DNA from 3 places in the Streptomyces sp. NPDC047049 genome. Region 3 is predicted to be linked to each of the others. Evidence: riboswitches for the same ligand, from Rfam matches in the RefSeq annotation. Region 3 holds a riboswitch; each other region holds the start of a gene.
What was found. Region 3 has a riboswitch for thiamine pyrophosphate ahead of thiC (phosphomethylpyrimidine synthase ThiC). Riboswitches for the same ligand answer to the same signal wherever they lie in the genome.

Region 1: linked by a shared signal. The riboswitch ahead of ABZ851_RS18415 (thiamine ABC transporter substrate-binding protein) and the one ahead of thiC (phosphomethylpyrimidine synthase ThiC) in region 3 are both predicted to bind thiamine pyrophosphate.
Region 2: linked by a shared signal. The riboswitch ahead of thiO (glycine oxidase ThiO) and the one ahead of thiC (phosphomethylpyrimidine synthase ThiC) in region 3 are both predicted to bind thiamine pyrophosphate.

Annotation. Positions count from the first base shown of each region.
Region 1 covers NZ_JBEYVM010000007.1:93,364-103,943, forward strand. The annotation lists gene ABZ851_RS18405 (ABC transporter ATP-binding protein) at 1-899, opposite strand, end outside; gene ABZ851_RS18410 (iron ABC transporter permease) at 900-2,552, opposite strand; gene ABZ851_RS18415 (thiamine ABC transporter substrate-binding protein) at 2,606-3,679, opposite strand; TPP riboswitch at 3,783-3,905, opposite strand; gene rlmN (23S rRNA (adenine(2503)-C(2))-methyltransferase RlmN) at 3,941-5,047, opposite strand; gene ABZ851_RS18425 (DUF4231 domain-containing protein) at 5,456-6,364, shown strand; gene ABZ851_RS18430 (copper oxidase) at 6,537-7,949, shown strand; gene ABZ851_RS18435 (hypothetical protein) at 7,963-8,139, opposite strand; gene ABZ851_RS18440 (phosphatidate cytidylyltransferase) at 8,456-9,625, opposite strand; gene frr (ribosome recycling factor) at 9,625-10,182, opposite strand; gene pyrH (UMP kinase) at 10,358-10,580, opposite strand, start outside.
Region 2 covers NZ_JBEYVM010000008.1:270,777-281,356, forward strand. The annotation lists gene ABZ851_RS20690 (NAD(P)/FAD-dependent oxidoreductase) at 1-717, shown strand, start outside; gene ABZ851_RS20695 (hypothetical protein) at 828-2,051, opposite strand; gene metF (methylenetetrahydrofolate reductase [NAD(P)H]) at 2,087-3,004, opposite strand; gene thiE (thiamine phosphate synthase) at 3,178-3,888, opposite strand; gene ABZ851_RS20710 (Rv2175c family DNA-binding protein) at 4,007-4,372, opposite strand; gene ABZ851_RS20715 (FAD-dependent oxidoreductase) at 4,500-5,741, opposite strand; TPP riboswitch at 5,897-6,009, shown strand; gene thiO (glycine oxidase ThiO) at 6,007-7,260, shown strand; gene thiS (sulfur carrier protein ThiS) at 7,257-7,484, shown strand; gene ABZ851_RS20730 (thiazole synthase) at 7,494-8,351, shown strand; gene pknB (Stk1 family PASTA domain-containing Ser/Thr kinase) at 8,607-10,547, shown strand.
Region 3 covers NZ_JBEYVM010000001.1:417,758-428,337, forward strand. The annotation lists gene ABZ851_RS01980 (cytochrome ubiquinol oxidase subunit I) at 1-326, opposite strand, end outside; gene hisC (histidinol-phosphate transaminase) at 653-1,732, opposite strand; gene ABZ851_RS01990 (LacI family DNA-binding transcriptional regulator) at 2,139-3,239, shown strand; gene ABZ851_RS01995 (metallophosphoesterase) at 3,491-4,618, shown strand; gene ABZ851_RS02000 (hypothetical protein) at 4,848-5,732, shown strand; gene thiC (phosphomethylpyrimidine synthase ThiC) at 5,908-7,692, opposite strand; TPP riboswitch at 7,686-7,842, opposite strand; gene ABZ851_RS02010 (YibE/F family protein) at 7,912-9,318, shown strand; gene ABZ851_RS02015 (SsgA family sporulation/cell division regulator) at 9,521-9,943, opposite strand.

The DNA.
Region 1 (10,580 bases), on a different contig from region 3:
ACCTTACAGGGCAGCCCCTCGGGGGCGGCGGTCAGCCGTACCCCGGCCGGGCGGACGAGCAGGCGGCACGACCCGTCCGCCGTACCGTCCGGGACCGGCACCTTGCCCCAGGGGGTGGCAGCGGCCTCGCCCTGCACCGTCGCCGCGACCACGTTGTCGAAGCCGAGGAAGCGGGCGACGAATTCGGTGGCGGGCTGCTGCCAGACCTCCAACGGGGTGCCGGTCTGTGCGATCCGGCCGTCCTGCATCACCACGACCCGGTCGGCGAGCGCAAAGGCCTCTCCCTGGTCGTGGGTGACCGCCAGTACGGTGGTGCCCAATTCACGAAAGAGGCGGCGGAGTTCGACGACCAGCCGTTCGCGCAGCCCGCGGTCGAGCTGGCCGAGGGGTTCGTCCAGCATCAGCAGGCGGGGGCGGGGGGCCAGCGCGCGGGCCAGCGCGACCCGCTGCTGTTCGCCGCCGGACAGCGAGGCCACGGCGCGCCGCTGGGCGCCCGGCAGGCCGACGAGGTCCAGCAGTCCGGCGACCGTGCGCTCCCGCTCGGCGCGTGCGGAACGCCGCATCCGCAGCCCGAAGGCGACATTGCCCTCGACGTCGTGCTGCGGGAAGAGCTGGTGGTCCTGGAACATCAGGCCGACCCCGCGCCGGTGGGCCGGCACCCCGGACTGCTCCCGCCCCTCCAGCAACACCGCTCCCGCGTCGGCCTGTTGGAGCCCGGCGACCACCCTCAGCAGGGTGGACTTGCCACTGCCGCTCGGCCCCAGGACGCACACGATTTCGTGCGCGGCGACGTCCAGATCCACCGCGTCCAGCGCGGGGCGTCCCGCCGTACCGAAGCGGACGGTCACCCCGCCCAGCCGCAGCAGTTCCTGCGCCGTGGTCCCGGCCCGTGCCGTCATCTAGAACTCCCCGGAGTGGTCGACGGGGCGCAGGCGCTCAAGTACCAGCAGGGCACCGGCGCACACCACCATCAAGAGGGTCGACAGGGCCATCGCCTGCCCGTAGTTGAGCTCTCCCGCACGTCCCAGCAGACGTGCCACGGCGACCGGCAGCGTCGGCTGGTCCGGCCGCGCGATGAAGACCGTCGCGCCGAACTCGCCGAGGGAGACGGCGAAGGCGAAGCCTGCGGCGATCAGCAGGGCCCGCCGCACCATCGGCAGGTCGACCTCGCGCCACACCCGCCACGGCGAGGCACCGAGCACGGCGGCCGCCTCCCGCAGCCGTCCGTCGACCGCTCGCAGGACCGGCAGCATCGTCCGGACCACGAACGGCACCCCCACCAGCGCCTGGGCGAGCGGCACCAGCCACCACGACGCGCGCAGGTCGAGCGGCGGCGTGTCGAGACTGATCAGGAATCCGAACCCGACGGTCACCGCGGACACCCCCAGGGGCAGCATCAGCAGGGCGTCGAAGCCCCGGACGAACCGGCTGACCAGGGCCGTCCGCCCGGACGGGCCCCTGCCCAGCCGGGGGAGGGTCAGCGCGGCGGCCGCCAGTCCGCCCACCACCAGCGCGATCGCCGTGGCGGCAGCCCCGTAGGCGAGGGAGTTCCACAGGGCGTCCAGGGGCGCGACAGCGAAGGTGCTGTCGGCGTTCGCGGCCGACCGCAGCGAGGTGTAGAACACCGCTCCGTAGCCGTCCGGCCCGGCGAACGACCGCTCCACGAGGACGAGGAGCGGCACGATGAGCAGGACGGTGATGACGGCGAGCGTCCCCCACAGCAGCGTCCACTGGGCGCGGCCGCGCGGCCGGTGGGCGGTCTGCGAGGCCGGCACGAGCCGCAGGGCACTTTCCCGGCGGCGCACCGTCCAGGCGTGCAGCGCCAGCACGCCCAGCACCGCCGCGAACTGGACCATGGTGAGGACGGCGGCCGCCGGCAGGTCCAGGAACTCCGCGGTCTGCCGGTAGATCTCCACCTCCAGCGTCGCGAAGGTGGGCCCGCCGAGAATCTGCACCACCCCGAAGGAGGTGAAGGTGAAGAGGAAGACCATGAGCGCGGCGGCCGCGACGGCGGGCCCCAGGGCGGGCAGGGTCACCCTCCGCCAGGCCGCGAACCGTCCGGCCCCCAGCATCCGCGCCGCCTCTTCCTGACGCGGGTCGAGCTGGGCCCAGAGCCCGCCGACGGTCCGGACGACCACGGCGTAGTTGAAGAACACATGCGCGAGCAGGATCGCCCACACCGAGGTGTCCAGGCGCAGGCCCCAGAGGTCGTCCAGCAGCCCGCCCCGTCCCGCCAGCGCCAGGAAGGCCGAGCCGACGACGACGGTCGGCAGCACGAACGGCACCGCCACCACGGCCCGCAGCACTTGCTTGCCGGGGAAGTCGAACCGCGCGAAGACATAGGCACCGGGCAGCGCGATCAGCAGGGTCAGCCCCGTGGAGGCCGCCGCCTGCCAGACGGTGAACCACAGCACATGGACGATGTCCGGGTCGCTCAGCACAGCACCGAACCGGCCGAGCTGCCACCGCCCGCCGTCCTTGAGCCCGCGTCCGACGATCGCCACCACCGGATAGGCGAAGAACAGCGCGAAGAAGGCGAGCGGCACCGCCATCAGGCCGAGCCGCGCCGCCGTTCCCCGTACGGGCCGCGGGCGCCGGCCGCGGACTACTTCAGAACGAGCGAGGACCACTGCTTGATCCACTGTTCGCGGTTCTTGGTGATCGTCCCGGGCGGCAGCGTCGTGGGCTTGTCGATCTTCGTGCCGTACTTGGTGAACAGCTGCGGCACCGTGGCGTCCTCACGTGCCGGGTTGACGAACATCTGCAGCGGTACGTCCTCCTGGAACTTCTTGGTCAGCAAGAAGTCCAGCAGCGCCTTGCCGCCCTTCTCGTTCTCCGCTCCCTTGAGCAGGCCGCCGAATTCGATCTGGCGGAAGCAGGTGCCCGTCGCGATCCCGGTCGGCGCCTCCTTGGGCGCGGGCTTCTTGCCCAGCACCTCGGCCGGCGGGCTGGAGGCGTAGGAGACCACCAGCGGCTTGTCGCCCTTGCGCTTGCCGGCCGCGGATCCCGTGAACCGCTCGTAGTACGCCTGTTCCCAGCCGTCGACGACCTCGACGCCATTGGCCTTGAGCTTCTTCCAGTAGTTCTGCCAGCCGGCCGGCCCGTACTTCGCGATGGTGCCGAGCTGGAAGGCGAGCCCCGGGGAGGAGGTGGCGGAGTTCTCCGTCACGAGCAGCCCCTTGTACCGGGGCTTGAGCAGATCGTCGAAGGTCTTGGGCGGCGGGGTCTTGTGCCGGGCGAAGTAGCCGCGGTCGTAGTTGACGCAGATGTCGCCGTAGTCGAGCGGGGTGACGCGGTGCTCGCCCTTGTCGAGCTGCAGCCCGGCCGGCACGTCCGCCAGCCCCTTGGCCCGGTACGGGCTGAAGAGCCCTTCGTGCAGCCCGCGCGAGAGCAGCGTGTTGTCGATACCGAAGAACACATCGCCCTGTGGATTGCCCTTGGACAGGATCGCCTGGTTGACGGCCTTCCCGGCATCCCCGCCCTTGAGGATCCTGACCTTGTAGCCGCTCTCCTTCTCGAAGGCGCTCAGGACCGATTTGGAGACGTTGAACGAGTCATGGCTGACGAGCGTGACGGTCTTGGCGTCCGCGCCCCCGTCCGGGCCGCCGCAGGCGGCCAGCGCCGACATGCCGACCGCGGCGACGACCGCCGTGGCGGTGATTCTGCTCGTGGTGCTCACTGATTTCCTCCTGGCTGGCCAGGAAGAGACGCGGCCCCGCCCGGTGCCCACGGCTCTCTGCGTCCGAGGACGCAGGGCGCGGACCCCGGGCGGGGCGCAACAGCATGAGTGACGACCGAACTTCCTACCCGGAATGACCCGGGCGAGGTTCAAGGGTCTGCGGGCACCGTAGAGGTCTACGACGCTTCCGCACTCTCAGCGCTGTGGCGCTCCCCTGTCGGATGTGGTGCATTTGTTCGATCACACAGTACCAGCGGGCGGTCAGCGTTCCGAGGCCGCGAGCTGGCCGCAGGCGCCGTCGATCTCCTGGCCGCGGGTGTCGCGGACGGTCACCGGTACGCCGTGTGCCTCGATGGCCTGGACGAACGCCCGCTCGTCCTCGGGGCGCGAGGCGGTCCACTTCGATCCGGGCGTCGGATTCAGCGGAATGAGGTTCACATGGACGCGCTTGCCCTTCAGCAGCCGTCCCAGCAGGTCACCACGCCACGCCTGGTCGTTGATGTCCCGGATCAGCGCATACTCGATCGAGATCCGCCGCCCGGACTTCTCCGCGTACTCCCAGGCGGCGTCCAGCACCTCACGCACCTTCCAGCGCGTGTTGACGGGCACCAGGGTGTCGCGCAGCTCGTCATCGGGCGCATGCAGCGACACCGCCAGCCGGCACTTGAATCCTTCATCGGCGAACCGCAGCATCGCCGGCACCAGCCCGACCGTCGAGACGGTGATCCCCCGCTGGGACAGCCCCAGCCCGTCGGGCTCGGGGTCGGTCAGCCGCCGGATCGCCCCGACCACCCGCTTGTAGTTGGCGAGCGGCTCGCCCATCCCCATGAAGACGATGTTCGACAGCCGCGCGGGCCCGCCCGGCACCTCGCCGTCGCGCAGCGCACGCATCCCGTCGACGATCTGGTGCACGATCTCGGCGGTCGACAGGTTACGGTCCAGGCCCGCCTGCCCCGTCGCGCAGAACGGGCAGTTCATTCCGCACCCGGCCTGCGAGGAGATGCACATGGTGACCCGGTCCGGGTAGCGCATCAGCACGGACTCGACGAGCGTGCCGTCGTGCATCTTCCACAGCGTCTTGCGCGTGGTGTCGTCGTCACACGAGATGTGCCGGACGACCTTCATCAGGTCCGGCAGCAGCTCGGCCGCCAGCTTCTCGCGCGCCGCCGCCGGGATGTCGGTCCACTGCGCCGGGTCGTGCGCATAGCGGGCGAAGTAGTGCTGCGACAGCTGCTTGGCGCGAAACGGCTTCTCCCCGATCGCGGCCACCGCTTCGCGACGCTCGACGGGACTGAGATCGGCAAGGTGCCGCGGAGGCTTCTTGGCCCCGCGCGGCGCGACGAAAGTGAGTTCTCCGGGTGCAGGCATGGTGCGTCCAGTGTGGCAGATCGTTTACGGGAGCCCAGGTCGGAGCGGTGAACGGGCGGTCACCCGCTGTTGTCCTCTGTCATGGACGACCGACCGCGTCATCGATCCACACGCCAAGAGCCGCCGGGAAGCCACCAAGATCGGCAATCCCACGCGGCCGCATTGTCGGCATGGTCACGGGGCCGGGAGCGAACAAATGACGCCGGCGCTTCTTTGCCGTCACGCGCATTCCTGCTGCCGTTCACTGCTGTTGATGTCCTGACGACCCGGCCCCTGCTGTCCGCGCCGCTTCCGGAGCGAGACGGGCGGGCCGGCCTCCCACGAGGACGAGCAGGATTCCTGCCGCGGCAGCATCAACTGGTCGGCTAGCATGGCATGTTGACTGTCCTACCTACTCAAGGAAGCCTGATGACCGGTCCCGGCAGCGACAGCTTCACCTGGCATCAGCTTCCGCCCTTTTTCCGAGATGCTGACACAGGCTCCATTCGCTCGAAGCGCCGCTATTTCGGTCAACTCCGCCTGACACTCCTTCTGTTATTCCTGGCGGCAGCCGTCGGCACCACGACGCTCAAATTCCGCGGTAACGGGATCGACTGGGCGGGTCTTGTCGCCTCCTTGGCTTTCATTTCCTCCATCCTGGTCCGGCTCTACATCGTGGAGCAACGAGATGAGCGGCGCTGGTACGAGTGCCGGGCCGCCGCCGAATCATGCAAGACGCTAGCCTGGCGCTACGCGGTGTGCGGAGACCCCTTCCCTGAATCCATGCCGGCGGTCGAGGCCCGGCGTCTCTTCATCAACAGACTCCGGGAGATCAGCCTCGGTCTCGATATCGTCGACGTGTCTGCCGGACTCGACGTCAACGAGGCGATGGAACGCTGCCGGGCCGCCGGCAGAGACGAGCGCATCGCGACCTACAAAAGCAATCGCCTGATGGAACAAGTCGAGTGGTACGCGAGGATGGCCAAACTGCGCGACAGGCAGTCCCGTACCTGGCGGAGTGTTGCTCTTGCCGGGGAAATGATCGGCGTCGTCGCCGGTGCGGTGAAGGCATACGGCGTGGTTTCCATCGATTTGCTCGGTGTGGTCAGTGCGGGAGTTGCCGGAGTCACCGCATGGTTCCAGGCACAGCGGCTGGAGACAGAAGCCTCCGCATACAGCCTGACCGCGCGGGAGATCAGGCACATTCTCTCTCTCACGGATGAATCCGCGGACGCGGAGTCCTGGGGCAAATTCGTCGACCAGGCGGAAGCCGCCATCTCACGAGAGCACACCATGTGGGCGTCGGGCCGTACGGGCAACGTGGGACTGACAGGCTGAAGAGCTCTTTCCGTCGGCCGTGCCGAATTTCTCCTGAGATCGGCTCAATGAGTGGCGTTCGCGGACCGGACCGGCGTGCTCCAGCAACGTTCCGAACCAGCCCTGTACCCCTTTGGGCGTCACGGGTGGCGACAGAAGGCTGGAGACGATGTTCGGGCGAAGGAAATTCCTCATGGCCGGCGCCACGGCCGGCGCTTTGGGGGGCGCGGGCATGCTGCTCTCACGGGGCGTCCTGGGAGCTCAGGACGATGCGTCGCCGGTTCACGGGACAGGGTCCGCGGACAGCGCGGTGCCGCAGACCCCTCCACTGGAGAGGTACGTCGATCCGCTGCCCAGGCCGGTGACGGCCATTTCGGATCCTTCCGTGTATCCGGGCGCCGACTACTACGAGATCACGATGCGGCAGGGCTCATGGCGCTTCCACCGGGATCTCGCGCCGGCCACCGTATGGGGCTACTGGGCCACGAACCCGCACGATCCCCGCAAGCCGATCGGCATGGGCTATCTGGGGCCGACCCTCAGCGTGACCCGAGACCACCCGACGGTCGTCAAATACCGCAACGAGCTGCCGACCACCCACCTGTTCCCATCCGTGATCGACAGTATTCGCAGCGGGGACCCTCAGCTCGCCCCGAGCCCTCCGCCTCCCTACAAGAGCGCACCGCCTTTTCCGCCGCCTATCAACGTGTGGAACGTCGTGCACCAGCACGGCGGTTTCACGGCACCGCAATCCGACGGCATGCCGCTGCATTCCTTCAGCCCGGACGGCTTCCACGCCGAGTCCTACACCACCCTGGACCCGGGCCGGGTCAAGCCCAACGAAGCGATCTGCGCCTACACCAATCACGACCGCTCGTGCATGCTCTGGTATCACGATCACGCCATGGGGATGACCAGCGTCAACGTCTATGCGGGCCTCGCCGGTCTCTACCTCATCCGTGACCCCGCCGACGAACGGCTCGGGCTGCCGCGAGGCGAATTCGAGGTCCCCCTCATCCTGCAGGACCGGACCTTCCACCGGGACGGCTCACTCGCCTACACCATGGCCCAGAGGGAGGGCGAGGACACCCCGGTGGTCAACGGAAAGGCGTACCCCTTTCTGGCGGTCGAGCCGCGACGCTACCGGCTGCGCATTCTCAACGCTTCGAACGAGCGTTTCTGGCGGCTGAGGTTCGACGTTCCCAGGGACGTACTGCCCCAGCCCACGCTGCCGTTCTGGCTGATCGGCACCGACGGCGGCTTCCGTGCTCCGTTGCAGATGCTGAACTTCCTGATTTCGCCCGCCGAACGGTACGACCTGATCGTCGACTTCAGCCAGATGCTCAGGGGCACGAACATCACGTTGTCGAACTACCACGCGCCGGTCCACTACCCCGGCATGCCCGGCATGGGGCCGGTGATTTCGGAAGACAGCCGATCGACGCGGCCGCCTACCAGGCGGATTACGAAAAGTGGCTTGACGGCGGCCGCAGGCCGGAAGACCGACCGGTGCTGGCGAACTATCTCACCGGCCCACCGAGCCCCCCGGACCCGGACGAAGCACGGTCCGACAAGGACACCTTCAAGTCCTATCCGGAGACGGTGACCGGAATCATCGTTCAGGAATTCACTCCGCCGACGGATACGATCGCGTCGATCCGGACAGCGGCACAAAACTCCCGGCGACGTACGTCCACCACTGCCACATCCTCGAACACGAGGACGACGGCCTGATGCGCCCCTGGACAATCGTCGCCCACGACGACCACCACGGCACCGAACAGGGCGGCGGCCACGGGCACGGACACTGACGGCTCGATCGGCCTGCACGGGCCGGCCCCACGCGCCCTGCGAACCGGCCGGAAGCGCCGGCCCGACGCGCTTGGGCGCGGCGTTGGGTGAGGCGGGTGTATGGAAGCCACGTACACGCCAGGAGCCGCGGGCACCGGGCTGGGGCGGACGCGCCGGCACCTCATGCGAAAGGGGCCCGCCGCTTGGTGCGGCAGGCCCCTTGCAGGCGTCGGGAGACCGTCCCGCGCAAGGAAGCGGGAAGAGGACGAACCGGAGGACTCACTTCCGCCCGCAGTCCCTCTCCCCCTACGGTCCCTGGGTTCAGCCGGACCCCACGAAGACCACGAACAGCAGCCAGACGACCGGCGCCGTCGGCAGCAGGGAGTCGAGGCGGTCCATGATTCCGCCGTGGCCGGGGAGCAGGGTGCCCATGTCCTTGATGCCGAGATCGCGCTTGATCATGGATTCGCCCAGGTCGCCGAGGGTGGCGCTGGCCGCGACCGCGAGGCCGAGCAGCAGGCCCTGCCACCAGGCACCGTGCACGATCAGGAATTCCATGCACAGGGCGCCGGCCACCATCGCGAAGAGCACCGCGCCGATGAGGCCTTCGCGGGTCTTTCCGGGGCTGATGCGCGGTGCGAGCTTGTGCCTGCCGAACCGCCAGCCGACCGCGTACGCGCCGGTGTCGCTGACGACCGTGAGCATCAGGAAGGTCAGCACCCGGTCCGGCCCGTCGGGCTCCGCCGCGAGCATCAGCGCCACGAACGTTGCGAGGAAGGGCACGTAGAACGCCGCGAAGACACCGGCGGTGACGTCCCGCAGATAGTTCTCGGGGGCCTCGGTCATCCGCCAGACGAGGACGGCCAGCGCGGTGAGCGCCATCGCCACCCAGGCGCCCTCGGCACCGCGGACGTACCCGGCGGCCACCATGGCGGTCCCGCCGACCGCCAGCGGCACCAGCGGCACCTTGATGTCCTTGCGCTCCGCCAGCCGCGAGGTCAGCTCCCACAGGCCCACCACGACGGCGATCGCTATCACGCCGATGAAGACAGGCTTGTAGACGAAGAGCGACGCAACGATGATCGCGCCGAGGCCGATACCGACCCCTATCGCGGCGCGCAGATTGCGGCCCGCGCTCTTCTTCTTCGGCTTCTCTGAGTCCGGCGAGCTGTCGGACCCGGAAAGAGAGGTGGGCATGGGCTCCTGCGGCTTTTCGTCGCGGAACAGGGGGCCGCTCGGTCGAGCAGCCCCCCGGTCGTCCAGGTGATCCCGGCTATCCCGGATGTCCCGATATTCCCGGTCGTCGTCCTGGTGTCCGCCCGGCCCGGGCACGAAGGGCAGGGGCCGAGTCCGGTCCGGGTCGCCCCAGTCGTGCCCGGGACCCGCCGGGGCGGGGGGCGCCACCCCGCGAAGCGAGGAGGCCGGTCCGTGATCGGACGGTGCCCGGTGTCCGGCGCCGGGCGGGGCGGCCCCCCAGGAAGACTCGTTCATCAGACCTCGAGGAGCTCGGATTCCTTGTGCTTGAGGAGCTCGTCCACCTGCGCGACGTACTTCGCGGTGGTGTCGTCGAGCTCCTTCTCGGCACGGCGGACCTCGTCCTCGCCGGTTTCCTTGTCCTTGACGAGCTTGTCGAGCGTTTCCTTGGCCTTGCGGCGGACGCTGCGGATCGAGATCTTGGCGTCCTCGCCCTTGTTCTTCGCGACCTTGATGAACTCCTTGCGGCGCTCCTCGGTCAGCTCGGGGAACGTCACCCGGATGATGTTGCCGTCGTTGCTCGGGTTGACGCCGAGGTCGGAGTCGCGGATGGCCTGCTCGATGTTGCGCAGGGCGCTCTTGTCGAACGGGGTCACCACGGCCATCCGCGGTTCGGGAACCGAGAACGACGCCAGCTGGTTGATCGGCGTCATCGCACCGTAGTAGTCCGCCACGATCTTGTTGAACATCGCCGGGTGCGCACGCCCGGTGCGAATCGCGGCGAAGTCCTCCTTGGCGACCACGACGGCCTTCTCCATCTTCTCCTCGGCCTCGAGGAGGATCTCTTCGATCACCACTTGCTCCTGGTCTTTTCGGTAAGAAGCAGAGCCTCGCCCCTGCCGCGCGTCTTCTCCTGCACGGTGTCCGACCGGCAGGCCGTTGTCCATCCCCGTACCGGGGTCTTCCCCCGGCCGGGAGCTGCCGCCCGTACCGGCCGATGCCCGTACGGAACCACGGCAGTTGGGGCCGTCAGGCCCGGGTGCCCTGATCGCTGACGAGCGTGCCGATCTTCTCACCCTTCACCGCGCGCGCGATGTTGCCCTCGGCGAGCAGCTCGAAGACGAGGATCGGGAGCTTGTTGTCCCGGCAGAGCGTGATGGCGGTGGCATCGGCGACCTTCAGGTCCCGGGTGATGACCTCGCCGTATTCGAGGGCGTCGAACTTCACCGCGTCGGGGTTCTTCTTGGGGTCG
Region 2 (10,580 bases), on a different contig from region 3:
GCGGGCGTGGAACTGGCCGACGGCCGGGTGGCGGAGGCCGAGTTCGTGGTCGCGGGCATCGATCCGGCACGGCTGGTGGAGCTGTGCGGCGGGAGGGAGCCGTGGGGTGCCGACGAGGTGCGCCCCGCCCTGGACCCGGAGGACCGGGCCACCGGACGGCTCACGGTCTGTCTGGCCCTGCGCGGCGCGCGTCCCGCGGACGCCGTGCACCGCACGGTGGTCCATGCCCCGGACCGCGAGGCCGAGTTGGCGGGCGTGTTCGGCGGCGGCTCCGGGCCGCGGACCCCGTGCGCCCGGACGACGGTGACGGTGCTGCGCCCGGACGATCCGGCGACCCGGCCGGACGACGCCCATGAGGCGGTGACCCTGACCGCGACGGTGGCCGCGCCCGGCCCGGTCGCCTGGTCGGGCGGGGAGGCCGCGGATGCCTGCGCGGAGCGGATGACCGAGAGCGCCGAGGCCGCCGTTCCCGGGCTGCGGGAACGGGTGCTGTGGCGGGAGGTGCTGCCGCCGGAGCCGGACGCACTGGTGCCGGGCCCGGCGCTGGCCGGCCGGGAAGGCCGCTTTCTGCGGCCCGGCAACCGCACCCGGATACCGGGGCTCTACACGGTCGGCGGCTGGTCGCACCCGGGCGGCGGACCGGCGCATGCCGGCATGTCCGGCGCGATCGTCGCGGGCCTGATCGTGAACGGCGACGACTGGCACGGCTCCACCTGAGGGGCGGGACGGGGCTGCCCCGGCCGGGGGCCCGGCGGGCCGGGGCCGCCGCGGCGCGCGGCACCGCCGACCGTGCGTCCCTGCGTCCGTCCGTGCGTCCCTGCGGCCGCTCAGTAGCGGTACTGCTGCCCGTCGTACCCCGGCTGCTGGTAGGGCGGGTAGGGCTGCTGCTCGGGCGGGAGTTCGGTGTCGCGCTGCTGGGGGACCCAGACGCCACCGGGCGGGGTCTCGCCGTAGCCCTGGCCGAGCGGCTGTCCCTGGGCGTCGTATTGCTGCGCCGCGTAGGGAGACGAGGCGTAGGGGTCCGCCTGCTGGTAGGGGTCGTAGGACCCGGCGCACTGCTGACCGCCGAGGTACGGGTCGGTGTAGGCCGCCTGCTGGCCCTGGCCGTCGCCGTAGGCCGCATAGGGGTCGGCGTAGGGGGCCTGGCCGGCTCCGGTCTGGTCGTAACCGCCGCCGTACGCATAGCCGTTGCCATTGCTGCTGCCGTTGCCGGCGGCGTCGTAGGCGTCGTATCCGCCGTAACCCTGGTAACCGGGCTGCTGGCCACGGGCGTCGGGGCTGTAGACGCCGTACTGGCCGGTCTCCTCGGGCATCGGCTGGGGGGCGTAGACGGCGGTGGCGTCGGCCGGCGCGAAGTCGTCCGGGGCGGCGAACGCCTGGGTGGCGTAGGCGTCTTGGTCCTGCCGCTGCCCCTGGTACGGGTCCTGGCCGCGGTAGTCGTCGCCGGGGGTGTAGCCGTAGAAGCCCTGCCCGACCACGGTCTCCTGCGCGGCGAAGGCCTCCTGCCCCGCGACGAAGGTGTCCTGCGCGGCGAAGCCGTCCTGTCCCGCGGCGGTACCGGGCCCGCCGTAGGAGCCCTGCCCGGCGAAGGTGTCCTGTGCGGCGTAGGGGTCCACCCGCTGGAAGCCGCCGGTGCTCTCGAAGGTGTCCGGGCCCCCGTCGCCGGACCGTGCGGGGGCCTCGGCGGGCGCCACCGCCTCCAGGCCGGAGACCTCCAGGGTCGGTTCGGCGGGGGGCGGTCCGGACGGGCGGGCCCGGCGGCGCCGGCCGCTGTCACCGGACGCCCCGGCCTCGGGCTTGCTGCGCAGGGCCCAGCCGGTGGTGAAGCCGCGACGGAAGGAGAGCGTCACATTCGTCTGCCCGATGGCGAAGGCGACAAGTCCCAGCCCGATCACGAGTATTGACGGGATGATGACACCGACGACCACACCGATGAAGCCGGCGAAGGCCAGCAGCCGCCAGCGCAGCCGCGCCTTGTTCTGGAGCAGGACCTCACCCAACAGCCACAGCGCCACCAGGCCGAACGCGATGTAGAGGACCGTCCAGCCCATATACGCCCCTCTTCCGCCGCTCGCGGCCACCGTGATCAGGACTGCTGGTGCAGCCCCAGATTCTCGTAGATTTCCAGGGTCGCCGTGGAGTGGTTCAGGGTAATGAAGTGCAACCCGGGAACATCCTCGGCCATCAAGCGTGCGCACAGGTCCGTTGCGTACTCGATACCAATGGAGCGTACCGCCGCCGGGTCGTCCTTGACGGCGAGGATCCGCTCGGCCAGCTCGGGCGGGAAGGCCGCGTTGCTGAGCTGAGCGAACCGCTCGATCTGGCGCACGTTCGTGACCGGCATGATCTCCGGAATGATCGGCGTCGAGCAACCCGCCGCCGCAACGCGGTCCCGCAGCCGGAAGTAGTCCTCGGGGTAGAAGAACATCTGGGTGATGGCGAAGTCCGCACCGGCCCGGCACTTGGCGACGAAGTGTGCCACGTCCGTGTCCCAGTCCGTCGAGCGCGGATGCATCTCGGGGAAGGCCGCGACGCCGACGCAGAAGTCGCCGGACTCCTTGATCAGCCGGACCAGGTCGGCGGCGTAGCCGATGCCGTCGGGGTGCTTGACCCACTCGCCCATCGGGTCACCGGGCGGGTCGCCGCGCAGCGCGAGCATGTTGCGGATCCCGGCGTCGGCGTACTGGCCGATGATGTTGCGCAGATCGGCCGTGGAGTGGTTGACCGCGGTGAGGTGGGCGACCGGGGTCAGGGTGGTGTCGGTGGCGATGCGCTCGGTGGCGCGCACCGTGCCGTCACGGGAGGTGCCGCCGGCGCCGTACGTCACGGAGACGAACGTCGGCGAGACGGCCTCGATGCGGCGAATGGCGTTCCACAGGGTCCGCTCGCCCTTCTCCGTCTTGGGGGCGGCGAACTCGAAAGAATACGACTGCTTGCCGGAAGCAAGCAGGTCGCGCACCGTGCGTGCGCGATCAGTCCTGGTGGAAGCTGTACCTAGGGCCATACCGGCAGGTTAACCACCGGCCGGGCCCACACCAACCGCGTCGGGCGTAATGCCTGGTTGGCCGGGTTGATGTCCACTGGGTGGACATTTTCCGGTCGCCCGGAGGTCAGGAAACCGCCCGGCTCCCGACACCGCGCACGGTGATGCCCCTCGCCCGGTCACCCGGCACTCGCTCACCCGGCCTCGCGGACCGGACGCGACGGCGCGGAGGCATCCGGGGCGTCCAGGGCATCCGGGGCGTCCCAGGTCCGGATGCGCCGGGCCAGTGCGGCGGCCGCCGCTCCCGGATCGTCCGCCTCCGTGAGGGCGCGGACCACCACGACCCGGCGGGCGCCCGCCTGCAGCACCTCGTCCAGGTTCCGGGCGTCGATCCCGCCGATCGCGAACCAAGGGCGCTCGGGGGCGCGGGCCGCGGCGTAACGGACCAGGTCGAGGCCCGGGGCGTGACGGCCGGGCTTGGTGGGGGTGGGCCAGCACGGGCCCGTGCAGAAGTAGTCCACACCGGGTTCGGTGAGCGCGGCGTCCACCTCGGCCTCGGCGTGCGTGGAGCGGCCTATGAGGACGTCCGGGCCCAGCAGGGCGCGGGCGGCCGGGACCGGCAGATCGCCCTGCCCGAGATGCAGGACCTCGCTGCCCGCCGCATGGGCGACATCCGCGCGGTCATTGACCGCGAGCAGCTTGCCGTGCCGCCGGCAGGCGTCCGCGAAGACCTCCAGATGCCGCAGTTCCTCGCCGGCCTCCATGCCCTTGTCCCGCAGCTGGACGATGTCCACACCCGAGGAGAGCACCGCGTCCAGGAACTGCGGGAGATCACCCTGGCGCCTGCGGGCGTCCGTGCAGAGGTAGAGCCGGGCATCGGACAGAGCCGGGCGTGCGGTGGTCATCGGGCGACTTCCCCCCAGGTCGGGGGCGTACGGTCCGGGCCTTCCGGTCCGTACGCCCCGCGGATGCGGTTACGGGTGCGGGCGCGGCTGCCGGCGCAGTGCGGGCCGCGTCATGGCGTCAGACGGCGAGCGCCTGGGCCCGGCGCTTCACCTCCGTACCGCGATTCTCGCGCAGCGCCTGGGCGGGCGTGCCGGGCAGGGTCTCATCCGGGGTGAACAGCCACTCCAGCATCTCCTCGTCGGTGAAACCGTCGTCCTTGAGGAGGGTGAGGGTGCCGACGAGGCCCTTGACCACCTTGTCGTCCTTGATGAAATCGGCGGGCACGTGCAGCGCCCGGTTCTCGCCGCGGCGCACCGCGATCAGCTGGCCCTCCTTGACCAGCTGCCGGACCCGCGTCACCTCGACGCCGAGCTGTTCGGCGATGTCGGGGAGGGTGAGCCAGGCGGGGACGAGTCCATCGATGTTTGCGTCAATCTCGGTCACAGGACAAGCCTGCCACCTCCCACTGACAGCCGGTAGCCGGGCATCGCCATCGGAGGCCCGCTGCACACCGGAGGGTGACGGCCGGCGCCCGGCCGGCCACCACCGGTCACCGCGCTCCGGCATCCGGCTACAGCGCCGCGGCCTTCAGCGGCACCGACGCATTCGCGGCCCGCTCCCGGTCCAGGGCGACGCCCCGCTCGATCAGCTTGCGCCCCTGTGCGAGGTCCCGGGGCCGCCCCACGGCCAGCAGCGCGACGAGCCGTCCCTCCCGCAGCCAGATCACCGACCAGGCGGCCCCCGCCGGGTCACCGCGCCAGACCAGCTCGTCGGCGGCCCCGTGGTGCCCCACGTACTGCACGAACCGGCCGAACTGCTCCGACCAGAAGTACGGGACGGGGTCGTAGACCACCCCTTCCGCCTCGCCGCGGGCGATGTTCTCGGCGACCGTGCGCGGGCCCTGGAGGGCGTTGTCCCAGTGGTGGATCAGCAGGCGGGCGCCGTAGCGGGCCGACGGGAAGGAGGCGCAGTCGCCGACCGCGTAGACATCGGGCACGGAGGTGCGCAGCTGCTCGTCGGCCAGTACGGAGCCGTCCCGCGGCGAGAGCTCGACGCCCGAGCCGGCCAGCCAGCCGGTCGCGGGGCGGGCGCCGATCCCGATGACCACCGCGTCCGCGGGCAGCACCGTGCCGTCGTCGAGGGTGACCGCGCCCGCCGTGACGGAGGCGACCCGGGCGCCGGTGCGCAGCTCGGCGCCCGCGTCCGCGTACCAGCCGGTCATATGGGCGGCGACCTCGGCGGGCAGCGCGCCGGCCAGCGGGCGGTCGGCGGCCTCGACGACGGTGACCGCGCAGCCCGCCTCGCGCGCCGCGGTGGCGAACTCGGCGCCGATCCAGCCGGCCCCGACGACCACGATCTCGTGCTGGGCGGCGAGCACCGGACGCAGCCGTTCGGCGTCGTCCAGGGTGCGCAGCAGATGGACGCCGGGCAGTCCCTCGCTGCCGGGCAGCACGATCGGCTCGGCGCCGGTCGCCAGGACCGCGTAGTCGTAGGGGACCGGGCCCTCGGCCGTCTCGATCACACGGGCGTCCGGCACCAGGCCGGTGACCGGGCGGCTGAGGTGGAGGGTGATGCCGAGCGCTGCGAAGTCGACGTCGAAGGCGGAGCCCTCGGCCTTGCCCAGCAGTACCGCCTTGGACAGCGGCGGACGGTCGTAGGGCCGGTGGGGCTCGTCGCCGAGGAGCGTGATCGCGCCGGGCCAGCCGTGTTCGCGCAGGGCGACCGCGGTCTGCACACCCGCGATTCCGGCGCCGGCGATCACGACGTGCGGCGTGCGGTCAGGGGCCTGGGAGGACTTGCTCTGCTCGCTCACCCGATCACTCTAGGACGGGGTGTGAGGCGGCTCGCAGCAGCGCGCAAGGAGATCTCTGACACAGCGTCACCGTCCGGGCGGCCCGGGGCGCGGGCCCCGGGAGGCCGGGGGCGCTCTCTTACGGTGCCTCGCGGCCCCGTATTAGGGTGACGGATACACGCACTCGCGGGAGCCCGGACGCACCGGGCTGAGAGGGAGGCTGGCCGGCCTCCGACCGTACGAACCTGATCCGGGTCATGCCGGCGAAGGGAGGGGCTGGACGCCCATGCACGCAACCGCCACCCGCTCACAACCCACCCCGCGGAGCCCTGATGTGCTGGTCATCGGCGGCGGCATCATCGGTCTGGTCACGGCCTGGCGGGCGGCCGTCCGCGGGCTGAGCGCCGCGGTGGCCGACTCCGCGCCCGGGGGCGGCGCCGCCCGGGTCGCGGCCGGGATGCTGGCCGCGGTCACCGAGCTCCACTACGGCGAGCAGACCCTGCTGGGCCTCAACCTCGCCTCCGCCCGGCGCTACCCCCGCTTCGTCGAAGAGCTGGAGGAGGCCGCGGGACTGCCCGTCGGCTACCGGCGGTGCGGCACCCTGGCCGTCGCGCTGGACGCCGACGACCGCGCCCACCTGCGCGACCTGCACGCCCTGCAGACCCGCTCGGGGCTGGAGTCGCAGTGGCTCACGGGGCGCGAGTGCCGGCGGCTGGAGCCGATGCTGGCCCCCGGGGTGCGCGGCGGTCTGCGGGTGGACGGCGACCACCAGGTCGATCCGCGCCGGCTGGCGAGCGCGCTGGCGACCGCCTGCGAGCGCTCCGGGGTGGCGTTCCACCGGAGCCGGGCCGTGCGGCTGACGGTCGACGGCGGCCGGGCCGCCGGCGCCGAACTCGCCGACGGCACCCGGATCGCGGCCGGCCAGGTCGTACTGGCCGCGGGGAGCTGGAGCGGCCGGCTCGACGGCGTGCCCGACGCGATCCTGCCGCAGGTGCGCCCCGTCAAGGGCCAGGTACTGCGGCTGCGGCTGCCGGAGATGCCCGCCGGCAGCCCCGCCTTCCTCTCCCGCACCGTACGGGCGGTCGTCCGCGGCGGCCCGCTCTACCTGGTCCCGCGCGAGAGCGGCGAACTGGTCGTCGGCGCCACCAGCGAGGAGCTGGGCTGGGACACCACCGTGACCGCCGGCGGGGTCTACGAGCTGCTGCGCGACGCCCACGAGCTGGTCCCCGGCATCACCGAGCTCCCGCTCGTCGAGACCTGCGCCGGACTGCGCCCCGGCTCCCCCGACAACGCCCCGATGCTCGGGCCGACCGCACTGCCCGGCCTCCACCTCGCCACCGGCCACTTCCGCAACGGAGTGCTGCTCACCCCCGTCACCGGTGACGCGATGGCCGAGGTACTGGCCACCGGCCTCCTTCCCGAGGAGGCCCGCCCCTTCTCCCCCGCACGCTTCTCCCCCGCGCCGGAACGGCCCGGGGGGACCCCGATCGCCGCGCCGGGAACCGAGCGCACCCGTGCCCCCCAGGAGCAGCCCGTATGAACGCCGCCCCACCCGCCCCCACCGTCTCGGTGTCCGTCAACGGGGAGCGCCGCGAGATTCCCGCCGGCCTGACCCTCGACCGGCTCGTCGCGACGCTGTCCCAGGCGCCCGCCGGGGTGGCCGCGGCGGTCAATGAGACCGTGGTGCCCCGGAGCGGGTGGCCCGCCACTTCGCTCGCCGACGGCGACCGCGTCGAGGTGCTGACCGCGGTCCAGGGAGGCTGATCCGCAGACATGACCGACACCTCAGCGCTCCGGGGAGCGGCCCCCGCGTCCGACGGCGGCTTCGCCACGGCCGGCGACCCCGCCCCCCTCACCCTCGCCGGCACCACCTTCACGTCCCGCCTGATCATGGGCACCGGTGGCGCACCCAGCCTCGACGTCCTGGAGCGGGCGCTGCTCGCCTCCGGTACGGAGCTGACCACGGTCGCCATGCGGCGGCTGGATCCGACCGTGCAGGGCTCGGTGCTGTCCGTACTGGAGCGCCACAAGATCAAGGTGCTGCCGAACACCGCGGGCTGCTTCACCGCGGGCGAAGCGGTGCTCACCGCCCGGCTCGCCCGGGAAGCGCTCGGCACGGACTGGGTCAAGCTGGAGGTGGTCGCCGACGAGCGCACCCTGCTGCCCGACCCGATCGAGCTGCTGGACGCCGCCGAGACCCTGGTGGACGACGGTTTCACCGTGCTGCCCTACACCAACGACGATCCGGTACTGGCCCGCAAGCTGGAGGACGTGGGCTGCGCCGCGATCATGCCGCTGGGCTCGCCGATCGGCTCCGGCCTGGGCATCCGCAACCCCCACAACTTCCAGCTGATCACCGAGCGGGCCGGCGTCCCCGTCATCCTCGACGCGGGCGCAGGCACGGCGTCGGACGCCGCACTGGCCATGGAGCTGGGCTGCGCGGCCGTGATGCTGGCGTCCGCGGTGACCCGCGCCCAGGAACCCGAGCTGATGGCCTCCGCGATGCGCCACGCCGTCACGGCGGGCCGCCTGGCGTTTTGCGCGGGGCGCATTCCGCGGCGCCACTTCGCGTTGGCGTCGTCCCCGACGCAGGGGGTGCCGGAGTTCGACCCTGAGCGGCCGGCGTTCTGAGTTTTCTGGCCTTCCCGCCGGTCCGCTGCGCTTTGCCTCGGGCCGTTTTTGGCTTTCCCGCCATGGGGGTTGTTCGCCGTTGCTCCCCCACTGCCTAAAGGGCGTGGGAGGTACCCCCAGCGGCGGGCGGGGTCCGCGCAGCGGCACCGCCCGCCGCCAGGCGCAACGGCGAGAAAGCCAAAAACGTGGGCCACAGGCAAAGCGCAGCGGAACGGCGGGAAAGCCAAAACGCGAGGAACGATAGACTCGTCTCCCGTGGATACCACCCTCCAGGACCCGCTCGTGGGCCAGCTGCTCGACGGCCGTTATCGCGTCCAGGCGCGCATCGCCGCAGGCGGGATGGCCACGGTCTACCAGGCCATGGACACCCGGCTCGACCGCGTGCTCGCGCTGAAGGTGATGCACCCGGGCCTCGCCACGGACGGGGCGTTCGTCGAGCGCTTCATCCGCGAGGCGAAGTCGGTCGCGCGGTTGTCGCATCCGAATGTGGTGGGTGTCTTCGACCAGGGCACGGACGGTACGTACGTGTATCTGGCCATGGAGTACGTCGCGGGCTGCACGCTGCGCGACGTGCTGCGCGAGCGGGGCGCCCTGCAGCCGCGGGCCGCGCTGGACATCCTGGAGCCGATCCTGGCAGCCCTGGGGGCCGCGCACCGTGCCGGGCTGGTGCACCGCGACATGAAGCCCGAGAACGTCCTGATCGGCGACGACGGCCGGGTCAAGGTCGCCGACTTCGGGCTGGTGCGGGCGGTGGACACCAACACCACCGCGTCGACCGGCTCGGTGCTGGGCACCGTCTCCTACCTGGCTCCCGAGCAGCTGGAGCACGGCACCGCGGACGCCCGGGTCGATGTCTACGCCTGCGGTGTGGTGCTCTACGAGATGCTGACCGGCGGCAAGCCGCACACCGGCGGCACCGTGGCGCAGATCCTCTACCAGCATCTGCACGAGGACGTGCTGCCGCCGTCCGGGCTGGTGCCCGGTCTCGCACCGCAGCTGGACGAGCTGGTCGCGCTGGCCTGCGCCCGCGAGCCGCAGCTGCGGCCGCAGGACGCGGTGGTGCTGCTGGCCCGGGCGCAGGAGGCCCGCGCACAGCTGACCGACGCCCAGCTGGATGTCGTACCGCCGGAGGCCAGGGACCTGGCCGCGGGGGGTGCGGTCGACGACTTCGCGCGTACGGACGTGATACCCCGCACCGACGGCGCGGCGGAGCTGAACCGCACCAGCCGGCTGGAGGTGCCGACGGCCTCCGAGCAGACCACCCGGCTGCGGCCGGTGCCCGCCGAGGAGGCACCCCGCCGCGGGCTCCGGCGGCGGCCGCTCGTCACCGTCATCGCGGCCGTTCTGCTGATCCTCGGGGTCGGTACGGGCGTCTGGTACATCACCGAAGGCCAGTTCACCACCGTTCCCCCGGTGCTGGAGATGACACAGGCCAAGGCCGAGAAGACCCTGCGGGACGACGGGCTGGGCGTGAAGGTGGTGCGCGGCTTCAGCTCGAACGTGGAGCGCGGGCACGTCATGAAGACGGCTCCGGCGACCGGCAAGCAGATCCGTGGCACCGGCACGGTCACCGTCACCATCTCCCGCGGACCGGAGATCGTCGAGGTCCCGGACCTGTCCGGCACTCCGGTCGCCGACGCCAAGCGCAAGCTGCGCGACCGCGGGCTGGTGCCGGCCACCGTCACCCGGCAGTTCAACGACGAGGTGGCCAAGGGCTCGGTGATCCGTACGGACCCGGCTGCCGGGACCAAGCGGCGGCCCGATACGGGCGTGGGGCTGACGGTCAGCCGCGGCAGCGCGGTCGAGGTGCCCGGCGTGCTCGGCAGCGACCGCGCGGACGCGGCGAACACGCTGCGCGAGGCCGGTTTCCAGGTGCGCTTCGCCGACGAGCCGGTGTTCTCCACCCAGGACAAGGGCACCGTCGCCCGGCAGACCCCGGCCGAGGGCAAGAGTCTCGGCAAGGGCGACACGGTCACCCTCACGCTCTCCAAGGGGCCGGAGATGATCGCCGTCCCGAACGTCACCGGCAAGAACGTCGATGACGCCAAGAAGCAGCTGACGGATCTGGGCTTCCAGGTCGAGGTGAAGAAGCCGTTCTTCTTCCCGAAGGACACGGTCGACAGCCAGTCCGTCGAGCCCGGGAAGCAGGCGCCGAAGGGCGGCACGATCACCATCGAGCTCAAGGGCGGGCTGTAAGCCCCGCCGTCCGTGCCCCACGGCTGCCGTCCG
Region 3 (10,580 bases):
AAGAAGAACGCGATGAGTGCCTCGAAGGCCAGCGGGGCGCCGAAGACGTCCCCGACGAACCGCGAGTAGGCGGACCAGTTCATCCCGAACTGGAACTCCTGGACGATGCCGGTGACGACACCCATCGCGATATTGATCAGAAACAGCTTGCCCCAGAACTTGGTGGCCTTGAGGTACTTCTCCTTGCCCGTGCGTACCCATGCGGTCTCGAGTCCGGCCACCAGAGCGGCGAGGGAGATCGTCAGGGGGACGAACAGGAAGTGGTAGACGGTGGTGATGCCGAATTGCCATCGCGCCAGAGTCTCTGGCGCCAACGCCAGTTCCATGCCGTGCTCCTTACGTCGCCGTTGCACTACGGCAATGCCCTGTATGCGCCACATAAAGTGGCCCATACGGGACGCGCTTGTGAACGCGTTCACATTCACAAGCAATTATCTCCTATGGGTCTCGGCCATTTCTGCCGGGGGGTACGTGACCGCGGTCACGCCCGACCGTCGGGCGCCACCACGCCCTTCACCTGCCACGATGCCGGTCCGTCCCGCCCGTGGGCGGCGCACCCCGGCGCCCGTCCGCAGCGGCGAGAAAGCGCGCCTCATGCAGAAGGCCGCGGGTCAGCGGACCCACGGCCTCGGCACACCCGTCCGACGACGGGTTACAGCGCCTTGCGGAACTCCTCCGCGGCCTGCAGGAACAGGTCCATCGCCGGGCCCTCGCCGATCGTCACCCGTACGCCCTCGCCGGGGAACGGCCGCACGACCACACCGGCCCGCTCGCAGGCCGCCGCGAAGTCGGTCGTCCGGTCCCCCAGCCGCAGCCAGACGAAGTTCGCCTGCGATTCGGGGACCGTCCAGCCCTGCCCCAGCAGACCGTCCACCACCCGCGCCCGCTCGGCCACCAGGGCGTCGACCCGCTCCAGCAGCGCCGCCTCGCTGCGCAGCGACGCCACCGCCGCCTCCTGCGCCAGCTGGCTCACCCCGAACGGCACCGCCGTCTTGCGCAGCGCCGCGGCCACCGGCTCATGGGCCACCGCGAAGCCGACCCGCAGGCCCGCCAGGCCGTACGCCTTGGAGAAGGTGCGCAGCACACACACATTGGGCCGGTCGCGGTAGAGCTCGATGCCGTCCGGCACCTGGGGATCGCGCACGAACTCGCAGTACGCCTCGTCCAGCACCACCAGCACATCACTCGGCACCCGGTCCAGGAAGGACTCCAGCTCCGCACGGCGGACAACGGTGCCGGTGGGGTTGTTGGGGTTGCAGACAAAGATCAACCGAGTCCGGTCGGTGACCGCGGCGAGCATGGCGTCCAGGTCGTGCACCTCACCGGAGGTCAGCGGGACCTGCACGGACGTGGCGCCGGAGACCTGGGTGACGATCGGGTAGGCCTCGAACGACCGCCAGGCGTAGATCACTTCATCGCCGGGCCCGGCCGTCGACTGGACCAGCTGCTGGGCCACCCCGACCGATCCGGTGCCGGTCGCCAGGTGCTCCAGGGGCACCGAGAACCGCTCGGACAGCTCCGCCATCAGGCCCGTGCAGGCCATGTCCGGGTAACGGTTGAAGGCGCCGGCGGCGGTCACCGCGCTCTCCAGGACACCCGGCAGCGGCGGATAGGGGTTCTCGTTGGAGGACAGCTTGTACGTGACGGGGCCGCCGGCCGCCGCCGGCCGGCCCGGCTTGTAGGTGGGGATGCCGTCCAGCGCAGCACGCAGCTTCGGGGTCTTCTCGCTCACCGCAGGTCCTCCTCGACCGTCCTGCCTCTTCTCCAATACTGCACACCTTATGAGGATTGACCCGTTCGGCGGCAGCCCCCGGCCCGTCGCCCGGCCCGCCCACACGCCTCGGTCCGGCACCGGGGAAGCCCCGCGCGGAGCCTCCAGGGGGCGCCGTCCGGTTCGACGTGCGCCGGTGGCTCACTCCGTGGCGCGCGTCCCCCGTCAAGGTGACTTGAGGCCACTTCGGGACCCGAACCGATCGACAGGCAAACGCGCCATCCCTCCCACGAAATGATCACCCATTGCGCCAACTCCCTTTTCTTTCATGATAATTGAGCGCTTCTAGCCGTGCAGAAACGTGCCTCTCCACAGCCCTCACCCAAGCCCCGCGAATGGCCCTAATGAGCCCTACTATCGGCTCGCCATGACAGCAGCAGGGAAGCATCAGGTGAGCCGGTCGACCGGTCGCCGGCTGGGGCGGGCGGGCATCCGGGACGTGGCCGCCGCAGCCGGGGTGTCGATCACGACTGTCTCCGACGCGCTCAACGGCAAGGGCCGGCTTCCGGACGCCACCCGTAGCCATGTCCGCGAGGTGGCCGACCGGCTGGGTTACCGCCCGTCCGCAGCCGCCCGCACCCTCCGTACGGGCAAGTCGGGGCTCCTCGGCCTGACCGTGACCACGTACGGGGACGAACCTTTCACCTTCACCGAGTTCGCGTACTTCGCCGAGATGGCCAGAGCGGCCACCTCCGCGGCCCTGGCCCGGGGCTATGCGCTGGTCATCCTCCCCGCGACCTCCCGACACGACGTGTGGTCCAACGTCGCCCTGGACGGCACCGTCGTCATCGACCCCGCCGACGGCGACCCCGTCGTCACCGAGCTCGTCCGGCACGGCATCCCCGTCGTCTCCGACGGCCGCCCGGGCGGCACGCTGCCCGTCACCGGCTGGGTCGACAACGATCACGAGGCGGCCGTCCTCGGTCTGCTCGACCATCTCGCCGACGCCGGCGCCCGTCGCATCGGCCTGCTCACGGGCAACACCACCGACACCTACACCCGCCTGTCGACCACCGCCTATCTGCACTGGTGCGAGCGGGTCGGCCAGGACCCGGTGTACGAGTCCTACCCGGCACACGACCCGTGCGCCGGGGCCGTCGCCGCCGACCGGCTGCTGGCCCGCCCGGACCGCCCGGACGCCGTCTACGGGCTCTTCGACCCCAACGGCACGGACCTGCTCGCCGCCGCCCGGCGCTACGGCCTGAGAGTGCCGGAGGACCTGCTGCTGGTCTGCTGCAGCGAGTCCACCCTCTATGCCGCCACCGAACCGCCCGTCACCACGCTGTCCCTCAAACCGCGCCGCATCGGCACCGCCGTCGTACAGATCCTCATCGACGCCATCGAAGGGCTCGACAACGGCCGGCCCGTCGAACAGGTGATACCGACCGATCTGATCGTCCGGGCCTCGTCGCAGCGGCGCCCCCCGAGAACGACCATCAGCCCGCCGCGAGGGCCCACCGGCGACTGAGCGTGCTCCCACATACGAGCGACGGTGTGATCACTTCTACGAGGAAAAAACAGGGCGATCCCGGGATAAATCCGCTGCGAATGCCGGGCTTCGGCGGATTGATCACCCCCGGGTGCGTCACAACCCGCGATCGGCATTCCTATGATGGGCGCACGACACCGCGGACCGCCGTCGACCAGGCAAAGGTCCGAGAGGTGCACGGCGGCGCGACGGTGGAGGGGTCGATGACTCAGGGGGCCAGTCAGGGACCCATGGTGTGGACCATGGCGGGAGAAACTCCGGCGTCTGTTCCGCCGCCAGGAGTTCCCTCCGGCACGTCCGCCGGGTCCCCCGTGCCGCCTGCCGGCCCGCCGCTCCACCTGCCCGCCGGCACCCCGGCCGCGCCTCCCGCCGCACCCCCCGTGGTGCCGCCTGCCGCGCCGCCCGCCGAGCTGCCCGAGGAGTACACGCCGACCGCGCGTGACCTCCCGGTCATCGAGCCCGGGCGCACGGACACCCTCATCGACCACCCCGCCGTCGTCCCGGTGCCCGAACCGGCCCAGGACCCCGACGCGCCCGAGGGCATGGGGCCCCTGTATGTCGTCGGTGATGTGCACGGCTACTACGACGAGCTGCGCGAGGCGCTTGCCGCCGAGGGCCTGATCGACGCCGACGGCAACTGGGCGGCCGGCAATGCCCGGCTCTGGTTCCTCGGCGACTTCACCGACCGCGGCCCGGACGGCATCGGCGTCATCGACCTCGTCATGCAGCTCTCAGCAGAGGCCGCGGCGGCCGGCGGCTACTGCAAGGCCCTGATGGGCAACCACGAACTCCTGCTGCTGGGGGCCAAGCGGTTCGGCGACACCCCCGTACAGTCCGGCGCGGGCACCGCCTCCTTCCAGGCGGCCTGGCTCCTCAACGGCGGCCAGAAGACCGATATGGACCGTCTGGAGGACCACCACCTCCAGTGGATGGCCCGCCTGGACGCCGTGATGGAGGAGGACGGGCATCTGCTCGTGCACTCCGACACCACTGCCTACCTCGAATACGGCGACTCCATCGAGGCCGTCAACGACACCGTCCACGACGTGCTCACCCGCAGCGACGCGGACGAAGTCTGGGATCTGTTCCGCAAGTTCACCAAACGCTTCGCCTTCCGCGACGAGGACGGCTCGGACGCCGTACGCGAACTCCTCGATGCCTATGGCGGCGACCGCGTCGTACACGGCCACAGCCCGATCCCCTATCTGCTGGGCGAGGTCGGCACCGAGGAGGGCGAGAGCGAAAGCGTGGCGGTCGACGGTCCGCATGTCTACGCGGACGGTCTGGCCATCGCCATGGACGGCGGTATCACCATGGCCGGAAAGCTTTTGGTCGTTCAACTTCCGCTGGCCGGCTGAACGTTATCGGGGCAGGCGTACGGAAGAGCGGACGGCGGGCGGACGGCACACCGCAGGGGTCGGCACGGGCGGAATCCGGTCGTGGCATTACTCAAATTCCGTAAACTCTCTGTCACCCCGCGCCGCAGTCGCTCTACCATCGGACTATCCGTAGCAGGCTCTCCTCCGTTTCCGCCCACTGCCCGGCCAACGCCGGCCGTACGGCCCTACGGAGCATCGGGGGATCCACATGAACAGCGCTCCGCACCTGCTGAACGAGGACCGCGCGGAATTCGCGCGGATCCTTGATGAGGCGCTGCGTACCGCCGCATACCGCCCGGACGACTTCACCGCCGCCACGGGAAATCACCTCAACAACGAGCAGTTGCGCACGATGGCGCTCAGCGCGACCACCGCCATCGCCGCGTGCGCCACGGCCGAATACCAACGCTATGTACAGCTCCGCACCGAGTGGCGCACACCGACACCCGCGTCCTCCCCCGTCGCGGCGGGCGACGGGGAGCAGAGCCTGGCGGCCGACGGGAGACCGGGACCGGCCACCGCCATGGCCCCGGGCGAGGCCGAAACCGCCGGCGCCGGGCTCACCGCCATGGTCGCCGTCCTCGCGCCCGTCCTCGCCGGCATCGCCGCGGTGCTCTTCCTCCTCCTCGGTTATGTGCTGCGCGCCATCAGCACCGACAAGTCCTTGGCGCAGCCACTGATCAACGTCGGCTGGATCTTCGCGGCACTGACCGCCGCGGGGACCCTGGTCGCGATGGCCGGACTCCTCGTCACCGCGGTGCGCAACGGCTCGTCCCCCCAGGTCGCCAGAGCCGGCGAACTGGGCGAGGTGCTGGACGACGCCCGTGAGGAGTGGCGCCGCGCCCTCCTGGAGCGCGGTGTGCTGCCCTTTCTCCGTGAGGCCCTGGCCGACCCCACGGCCACTCCGGACGACGACCCGGTCCGCTATGTCCCGCGCCGCACTCCACCGCCCGAAAGCCGGATCCCCACCCTCGGCTACACCCGCCCCGAGTTCACCAGCCCCGACAGCGGCTCTTCGGGTTCCCGCCCGCGCTACTCCAGCCCGGACTTCACCAGCCCGGATTACGGGGGACCGGAGCACCGGACGGATTAGGGCCCGGGGCGGCGGCCCGGCGCCCTGAGGGGCACCGGAGGACGGGCATCGCCGCACCGTGGGCAGGCGGAAGGCCCCCGCCTTTCGGTGGGGGCCTTCTTCCAGAGGCGGCCGAAGGAGCGGCGTCCGGGCGTCCGAAGCAGCGAGGCCCGAAGGAACGCCGTCCGAAGGCGGGCTACTCCGCGAGTGGCAGATACACGCGGTTGCCCGCGGCCGCGAACTCCTTCGACTTCTCGGCCATTCCGGCCTCGGGGTCGATCGCCAGGTCACCCCCGTGTTCACGGCGGATGTCCTGGCTGATCTTCATCGAGCAGAACTTCGGGCCGCACATCGAGCAGAAGTGGGCCGTCTTCGCCGGCTCGGCGGGCAGCGTTTCGTCGTGGAAGGCGCGGGCCGTGTCCGGGTCGAGGGCCAGGTTGAACTGGTCCTCCCAGCGGAACTCGAAGCGGGCATCGGAGAGCGCGTCATCCCATTCCTGGGCGCCCGGGTGCCCCTTGGCCAGGTCTGCCGCATGAGCCGCGATCTTGTACGTGATGACGCCGGTCTTGACGTCGTCGCGGTCCGGGAGGCCCAGATGCTCCTTGGGCGTGACGTAGCAGAGCATGGCGGTGCCCCACCACGCGATCATCGCCGCTCCGATACCGGAGGTGATGTGGTCGTAGGCGGGGGCGATATCGGTGGTCAGCGGGCCGAGTGTGTAGAACGGGGCCTCCTCGCAGATCTCCTGCTGGAGGTCGATGTTCTCCTTGATCTTGTGCATCGGGACGTGTCCCGGGCCCTCGATCATCGTCTGCACGCCGTGCCGCTTGGCGATGGTGTTCAGCTCACCGAGCGTCCGCAGCTCCGCGAACTGCGCCTCGTCGTTGGCGTCCGCGATGGACCCGGGCCGCAGGCCGTCACCGAGCGAGTAGGTGACGTCGTACGAGGCAAGGATCTCGCAGAGCTCCTCGAAGTGCGTGTAGAGGAACGACTCCTTGTGGTGCGCCAGGCACCAGGCCGCCATGATCGAGCCGCCTCGCGAGACGATGCCGGTCTTACGGCGGGCCGTCAGGGGCACGTAACGGAGCAGCACACCGGCGTGCACCGTCATGTAGTCGACGCCCTGTTCGGCCTGCTCGATGACGGTGTCCTTGTAGATCTCCCAGGTCAGCTCCTCGGCCTTGCCGTCGACCTTCTCCAGTGCCTGGTAGAGGGGCACGGTGCCGATGGGGACGGGGGAGTTGCGCAGCACCCATTCCCGGGTGGTGTGGATATTGCGCCCGGTGGAGAGGTCCATGACCGTATCGGCGCCCCAGCGAGTCGCCCAGGTCATCTTCTCCACCTCCTCCTCGATGGAGGAAGTGACCGCCGAATTGCCGATGTTGGCGTTCACCTTCACCAGGAAGTTCTTGCCGATGATCATCGGCTCGATCTCCGGGTGGTTGATGTTCGACGGCAGGACCGCGCGTCCGGCCGCAATCTCGTCGCGGACGAACTCGGGGGTGACGTTCTCGCGGAGGGCGACATACTCCATCTCCGCGGTGATCTCGCCGCGCTGCGCGTAGGCGAGCTGGGTGACCGCGGCGCCGTCACGGCCGCGGCGCGGCTGGCGGGGGCGGCCCGGGAAGACAGCGTCGAGGTTCTTGAGCCCGCCGCGCGGCGAGGTGTGCTTGAGGCCGTCGTCCTCGGGCCGCAGGGGACGCCCCGCGTACTCCTCGGTGTCGCCGCGGGCGATGATCCAGTTCTCCCGCAGCGGCGCCAGACCACGACGGACGTCGGTATCGATATGGGGATCAGTGTACGGCCCTGACGTGTCGTAGAGCGTCACGTCGTTGCCGTTGGTGAGGTGCACCCGCCGGACCGGGACCCGAAGATCGGGGCGCGATCCGGAGACATAGCCCTTGTGCCAGCCGATCTGCGGCTCACTGCTGCCGCCGGCACCGTTTCCGTTTTCGGGCGTGCGTGCATCCTGCAGAGTCATGAGACCCAACTCCCTACGCCGGCATTACCCGGTAACAGGTTCAGCGGTCGACGCAGCGGCATTCGTCCCTGGGCGTTTCACGTGAAACGCCGCCGGGACGAAGGTCAGCGCCCTCTCAGCCCGGTGCTCCGAGCTCCCGCGATTGCAAAGGTGGCACCACGGTAGCGGCCGATGCGCCGGAGTGAACAGGGGGCCCCGAGTTCTTGCAATGATCGGGTGGTGAGCCCACACGAGTCCCGCCACCCTGCCGCCGTGCACTCACACGCGCACGGCCATGGCCCTGCCGCGCCCGTCTCCCGGCATCTGCGCAAGGTCATCGCGGCAGTACTGATCCCCTTTGCCGCCGCGGTGGCCGTCGGTCTGGTCGTGCTCTGGCCGGGCGGCGCACCTCCCCACAAGCCGTCCGGCGTCGGCTTCGACCAGCCCACGGAGCAGGCCCGAGTCATCAAAGTGGCGGAGGTGAACTGCGCGGACGTCCATGCCGAGCAGCAGCCCCAGCCCCCCTCCTCTACAGGACAGCCACCGGCCGGGGGAGGGACCAAGGGCAAGCCGTGTCAGCAGGCGACGATCAAGGTCACCACGGGAGAGAACGCCGGACGCACCTTCCAGGCGGTGGTGACGCCGGACGCCCTGCGGCACTACACCACCGGCCAGGAGGTGGTGGTGGCGTACTCCCCCAAGGCGCCGAAGGATCTGCAGTATGCGGTCAGCGATGTCGACCGGACTGTCCCGATGTGGGTACTGGCCGCCCTCTTCGCATGCGCGGTGGTGATCGTCGGCCGACTGCGTGGCGTACTGGCGCTGGTGGCGCTGGCGGCCAGCTTTGTGGTCCTGACGCTGTTCATCCTCCCGGCGATCCTGCAGGGTTCCAACCCGCTGGTGGTGGCAGTGGTCGGGGGAAGCGCGATCATGCTGATCGCGCTGTATCTGTGCCATGGCCTGACGGCCCGTACGTCGGTGGCCGTACTCGGCACGCTCGCCTCGCTGCTGCTGATCGGACTGCTCGGGTCGGTGTTCATCAACTGGGCGCTGCTGACCGGCAATACGGACGATACGACGGGGCTGGTGCACGGCCTGTACCCCGACATCGAGATCCGCGGCCTGCTGCTCGCCGGGATCATCATCGGGTCGCTGGGTGTGCTCGACGACGTGACGGTGACGCAGACCGCCGCGGTCTGGGAGCTCAGGGAGGCCGACCCGTCGGCCGGCTGGCGCAAGCTCTACGGCGCCGCCATGCGGATCGGCCGGGACCACATCGCGTCCGTCGTCAACACCCTTGTGCTGGCCTACGCGGGCGCCGCACTGCCCTTGCTTTTGCTGTTCTCGATCGCACAGAGCAGTGTCGGCACGGTTGCCACGAGCGAAGTGGTCGCCGAGGAGGTCATCCGCACGCTCGTGGGCAGCATCGGGCTGGTTGCCGCAGTGCCGCTGACGACGTTGCTGGCGGCACTGGTGGTCTCGGCGGACCGGAAGGGGCCGGGCACACCGGGCGGCGACGGCGGGCCCGGAGTCGTCCGGCAATCCGGGGCGGATTCCGGGGCCGTGGTGGGTGCCGGCATGCCGAAGTGCGCCACGGAGAGCCGCACGAGCCGTCGCGGGGGACGCGGCAGGCGCCGTAAGCGGTGAGGGGACGCAGGGACGGCTTCCGCCCCCTCCTCGGGCCGGTGCCGCGAGAGGTGCGGATGCGGACGGGCTGACGGGCCGACGGCTGGAGGACGATGGCAGGCAGGCGGCACGGACGGGCGGTACGGCTAGGGGAGGCGCCGGGTACGCGGGTGGCCCGGCGCACCCGTAGGGCGTCGGCGTGGACGGGGCGACCGGGGCGGGGTCAGCCGGCCGGTGCCTCCGTGAGGATCTGGTCCAGCACGGCCTCCAGGGTGTCGCAGACCTCTTCCTTGCCCAGAGGTACGAGCCGGTCCGTACGGTCGAGGAAGGCGACCAGTGGCGCCGCGCTGACCCGGAACAGCGCGCGTTCGGCGCCGACTTGAAGGCTGATGAAGACATCACTGAGGTGCGCGGGGGAGGCCGGCTCGATACGCACATCCCCCTCACCGGACGGCCGGCTCAGCCCGTCCAGCAGCAGCTCTCGACCGAACGCCCAGGTCACGGGCGCATCGCCGGGCAGATCGAAGGTGAGGCGGACGGCGTACGGATCGGCGCTGGCGAAGTCCAGCTCCACCGGAATCCGGAACGCGAGCTCCTCCGAAACGACGAAGCTCATGATCACTTCTGCCTGAACTGTGTCGGTCATCAACCACTGCCCCGCACTTGATCGGAGATGGCCGGGAAACATCCCCGTGGCCCTATTGGCGCCATCGTCTGCCACGCGCAAGCAGATCACAAGGAGTGAGTTTTCAGATACTGACAGAGAAGGCGAGTGTCGTTAGTGCCGCCTCCGTCATTTTTCGTAGTCGGCCCGTAACGGACTGCAATCGACGCAGTTCGTCCGCGGGCGGGGGCCCCTCCGACACCGGGCCGACCTCCTCCACCTGGGCGGGGAAGGCCCCACGCGCCGCGCCCAGGACATATTCCCGATGCGTGAAAGCCCGATGATTACCACGCACCGTATCCGCAGAGTGCAGCAATTCGTCCGCAGATCGCACGGAAAGGGCGATATCTACTGGACGGCATGGCATGCCGACCGCTCCCCGCTTGATACCTCGTCAAACCGTGCGAGCAGATATTGCCCGATCGCGTGTCCGGGTGTGGTGGCACGGAAGCCCGTTCACGATTTCACCGGCGGCCGTAGCCGCGGTGAGCGACCGCCGGCGTCCCGACATCACCCTCCCGGTGGGACGGCGAAGTAGACGGCGGGCCGGCCCGGGCGCGCCACGGCCCGCCTTCGCATGCCTGGCGAGCTTCTTGCGGGCGCCCGGCTCCGGGCCGGG